DNA from 2 places in the Limnobacter sp. UBA3528 genome. Region 1 is predicted to be linked to the other one. Evidence: predicted binding sites of a transcription regulator. Region 1 holds the regulator's gene; the other holds the start of a gene.
The links. The regulator FliA, encoded in region 1, starts transcription of late flagellar genes. The targets are predictions, from matches to a motif close to CTAAAGTTTNNNNNNNNNNNGCCGNTA.
Positions count from the first base shown of each region.

Region 2: motA (flagellar motor stator protein MotA) is a predicted target of FliA. The motif match lies at 1,456-1,482, and genes of this name have one in related genera.

Region 1 covers NZ_DFOZ01000051.1:3,715-6,187, reverse strand. The annotation lists gene B4N58_RS13740 (sensor histidine kinase) at 1-1,012, opposite strand, end outside; gene B4N58_RS13735 (RNA polymerase sigma factor FliA) at 1,019-1,735, opposite strand; gene B4N58_RS13730 (MinD/ParA family ATP-binding protein) at 1,761-2,473, opposite strand, start outside.
Region 2 covers NZ_DFOZ01000007.1:1,009-3,481, reverse strand. The annotation lists gene motB (flagellar motor protein MotB) at 1-532, opposite strand, end outside; gene motA (flagellar motor stator protein MotA) at 548-1,411, opposite strand; gene flhC (flagellar transcriptional regulator FlhC) at 1,726-2,289, opposite strand; gene flhD (flagellar transcriptional regulator FlhD) at 2,372-2,473, opposite strand, start outside.

The DNA.
Region 1 (2,473 bases):
CTTTTCGCAGGGCAAACCACACAGTGGTAATACCAAGTTCACTGGTCCAATTGTCTTCAAAATAATGCTCGGGCTTCATTTTGGCGATCCAGACCAAGCCATGCTGGTCATGTCCCTCCAGGGGTTCGCAAAGCTGCTCAGCCTTGTCCCAAAATGCCTGCCCAATCTCGAAAGGCATGCGCAAGTCAGGGTGAGTGCCGCGCACTCGCCAGTGGTTGTGCTCGGATTTGTCACGAAACCCCAGTACCACCTCAGCATGTACGGTGAGGCAGTTTTTCAAACCACGCGCATACGATGCTGCCAACTCGGGAATGGGTGCAGACAGTAACACCCCTTGCAACAATGAACGCTGTAGTGAAAGCAGTTGTTCATTCAAGCGTTTCTGTGTGCAATCGGAGGACACACCCATGTAGCCCACAAAATCGCCGTTGGCGTTGTACAAAGGCCGGCCAGTGGATTCAAAAATAACACGCTCAGAGTTTTGGGGCCAATACTCAAAGCAAACCCGGTCAAAGGGTTGGTGACTGTCGAGAAGTTCTTTGAAGGTATCCCAGTTGTAGCGCGGGTCAATACACTTCAAGCCTTCGACGTCCCAACGGGCCAAACCATCAAAAGGCAATTTGAACCCGCTTTTGGCGTTGCTGTTTTGATCTTTGCCGCGGTAGATGATTCGCACAATGGTGTGGGCCGAATCCTGATGCCAATACCAATCGCCCGACAGTTCCATGAGGCGGCGCAATTGGCTTTCAGACTGGATGGACGAACGGATGATTTCAAGCAGACCCGACATGAGCTTGTTGCCCATGAACCACGCGCCCAACACCCCCAACGCCAAGGTCAGGAGAACGGTCAACTTCCAGTTGGCGGCATCGGAGGTTGTGGCAGCCATGTAAAAGGCGGCCAGGGCCAAGGGACCAACGCCAGTGAGAATGACGAGTATCAGGGAGCGGTTGACCCTGGTGCGAGACTGCTCAAAAGTTTTCGGTTTTCCCTGGGCTTTGGGATCAGCCATGTGTGCTTAGTGTTCGCGAAGCTTGGCTTTGAGGCGACTGACCGCCTGTGTGTGCAGCTGACACACCCGGGACTCAGTCACGCCCAGCACAGCGGCGATTTCACGGAAGTTTAACTCCTGCTCATAATACAGCCCCATGAGCATTTTTTCACGTTCGGGAAGGTCTTCAATGGCCTGAATCAGGTTTTCACGGAAACGCTGGTCGCCCAGCATTTCAAGCGGATTGGCTTCTTCGTCACCACCAATCTGGCGATCCAGATAACCTTCACCATCGCCGTCATCGGCGTAATCGTCATAAAACACCAGTGATGCACCACGCGAATCAAAGAGCATTTCCTGGTATTCGTCCAGGCTAACGCCCATCACGTCTGCAATTTCTTTTTCGGAGGCCGAGCGCCCAAGCTTTTGTTCGGCCTTGAGGGTGGCGGTTTCAATTTTTCGCTGTGCCTGGCGCACGCCACGCGGCATCCAGTCGGCTGAGCGCAGTTCATCGAGCATGGAGCCGCGAATTCGTTGGCTGGCATAGGTTTCAAACTGGGCGCCCTGCCCTTCTTCAAAACGGGTAATGGCGTCCATCAGGCCGATGAGGCCGGCTTGAATCAGATCATCGATTTGCACAGACGCGGGCAGCTTGGCGATCAGGTGATGCGCCAACCTGCGAACCAAGGGGATGTATTGGTCCACTTGCTTTGATTTGTCTAAAGTGCCCTGGGCTGTGTACATGGAGTCTGTGCTTCCTGTCTTGTTATTACGCCAGTGCGTGTTCGTCGAAAGAGCAAATGGCTTTCGCAATTCGCCGACCTGCCGCAATCATCTCCCGACCGACCTGGTTCAAGGCTTTGCCCGAAGGCAAGGCTGGCAAATGCCCCGCATACTGCAGAGGATTGACCAGAAAGCTCGAGGTGCTTTCCAGCAAATTTGCGAACACGTGATCGGCTTCATCTGTGCTTCTTACACCCGCAACAATAACACGATGGCGAATATTTTCGTCTACCCCTTTTGAAGAACGAATGGCCTGAAAGGCACGGGTCACCGATCGGGCGGTGGGCTGCACCACCCAGTACCAGTCGTCTTGTGGGGAAAAGGCTTTGGCCAGTTGGACTGCCTCGTAGGGCAATGTGGCATAAAAGCGGTCGCAGCTCACCGGCATGCGATGAAGCTTGCCCAGCAGGGCCACGGATTGAGCCGGCTTTTTGGCCAGGGCCTCAAGACCAATTCGGGCCACCACCAGGTATTGGGATTCAGCAAGCTCGATGACCTGATCTTCCAGGTTCAGATTGCCGTTGAAAAATTCAATCAGATCTGTGCGTGCATGGATTGGCAGCAGTTGCGGCAAGCCAGCTGCAGACCCGTCAAACAACACGGCTGCCCGATCGGAGCGCGCTTGCTGCTCCAGTACAAAACGAGCCAGACAGGCTGCATAGTCGCTCCCCATATCACCGAGAATCGGGTGAATGGTAG
Region 2 (2,473 bases), on a different contig from region 1:
TGCCTGAATCAAACATGGGGCGATTTCGCTCATCCACAATTTGAATTCGTAAACCTTCAGGCGTGATGTCGAGCATGATTTGATTTTTAAACTGTTTCATCAAATCTGATGCGTCGATTAGGCCCTCTATTTCCCCCTTTAATTCAAGCAAGCGCTTGGACTCTGCGCGTTCGAGCGCTTCTGCCGTTGCATTCGAGGTACTGCTGTTGGTGGCCTTGTCGGTGCTTCCGCTTTTGATTTGCCCCACGGAGCGTGACAAATCAGTGCCGCCCGCATCTATTACACTCGTGGCGGTACCAGAACCGGGACCCCCAACCAGTGCCACCTTCAAGGGTGAATTGAAGTAATCCGAGATGCCTTTCAGGTCACCCTCGGAGGTGGAACCCAGCAACCACATCAAGAGAAAAAAAGCCATCATGGCAGTCACGAAGTCGGCGTATGCAATTTTCCAGGCGCCGCCATGGTGACCATGGCCGCCTTTCTTGATCTTCTTGACTACGATGATTGGACGTTCTTCGTCAGACTTCGCCATGATGCTTGTTTGCCTTTATTTGCCTTTGGTGCTCTTCACGTGCTCTTCCAGCTCAATGAAAGTTGGGCGCTCGGTTGAATACAGAACCTTTCGGCCAAACTCAACAGCCAGTGCAGGTGAATAACCATTCAGGCTTGCCAGCAAAGTGGTTTTCACACACTCAAATGGCTTGGATGACTCGGCAATTTTGTGGTTGATGATGCTGGCCAATGGGCCGACAAAACCGTAGGCCAATAAAATGCCCAGAAAGGTACCCACCAGCGCTGCGGCAATCATCACGCCAAGTTCGGCGTTACTCACCTGCCCCACAGAGCCCATCACGTGAACAACCCCCATCACGGCGGCCACGATACCGAATGCAGGCAAACCGTCGGCCATTTGCTGCACCGCCGACTGTGGGGTGTGTGCTTCCTGATGGTGAGTTTCAAGCTCGCCATCCATCAGGTTTTCAATTTCCATGGGGTTCAGGTTCCCACTCACCATCAAGCGAAGGTAATCAGTGAGGAATTCAACAATGTGGTGATCGGCCAAGACTTCGGGATACTTCTGGAACAAAGGGCTTTGCTCAGGCTCTTCGACATCGCCTTCAATCGACATCAAACCTTCTTTGCGCACCTTGGTCAGGATTTCATACATCAGGGCCATCAAGGACATGTAAAAAGCCTTGGTGATGGCGCTGGGTTTGAATGCACCGCCCAAGGCCTTGCCTGTCGCTTTCAAAATGCTGGGCGTGTTGCTGACAATGAATGCGCCAATTGCGCCTCCACCAATAATCAAAATTTCAACTGGCTGCCACAGCGTTACCAAGTGCCCCCCCATGAAGGCGAAACCGCCCAACACGGAGAAAATCACGATCACGAATCCGATTGCTACTAACATGGGTTGAAGTTCTCTGTCGATGAATGGTTTTTCTGTATAGGTATTGTCGGCAGAATTTGTAAAATCTTTTGTCCGAATAAAGTGGCTTTTCTGGGTGATTTCAAGGCATGGCCAGGATTTCACAATCCTTGGTGATAGCCATTTTTGAGGGGGGTTCAATAAAAATGACCAGCAACAATGGCTGGTCATTCGAGAGAGGAGAAACCCCCACTGCAGACCCGGAAGAGACAGAGGGTGGGAGGATGCAACCGGACCTTTTGGTGCAGCGGGGGTAAACGGAAAGCCCTTCTCCCTGGGCTTTGCAAACTGAATACTTAAGCTTCGATACTGGCTTCTTCGTTGAAGAATCGGTCTGCTGCCGACTGACGGGTTTTACCCGCACGAGAGGGCATGTGGCACAGGCCGCATACGTACTCATTCACCAATTCATAGGTGTGCACCACAAAACGGCCTTCGCAGTCTTTGCACTCCGTGGTGGTCAACATGCCTGCATCAAAAAACTTCACCAGGCGCCATGCGCGAGTCAGCGACAGCACTTCGGGCAAACCCAACTGGGTAATTTGCTCAAGATACATTCTGTAGGCTTTGATGATGGCGTCAATGTCTTCAATGTCGGTGTTTTTAATCAATGTTTGATAAATATTGATAAACAGCGAGGAATGAATATTGGGCTGCCAGGTCATGAACCAGTCGGTTGAAAATGGCAGCATGCCTTTGGGGGGCGACTTGTGTTTGAGTTCTTTGTACAGCTTCAACAAACGTTCACGAGACAACTGTGTTTCGGACTCGAGAACCTGCAAACGCGCATCCAGACGAATCAGCTGAGTGGCCAATTGAATTTGTGCTGCTTCGTCGATAATTGATTTAACTTTAGCCATGATTTTTTTGACCCCTGTCTGATGTCAATGTTGGATGCCTGAGTTTTTGTTGTTACATCCTGAATAATTACCGTGTCGTTAATCAGGCAGCAGCGTTCACTGCCTTGCCAGACATGATGATTGCTGCGTGCATGCCGGAAACACTGCGGTCTTTGGTGTGACTGGTCAGCAAATTCCAAACCAC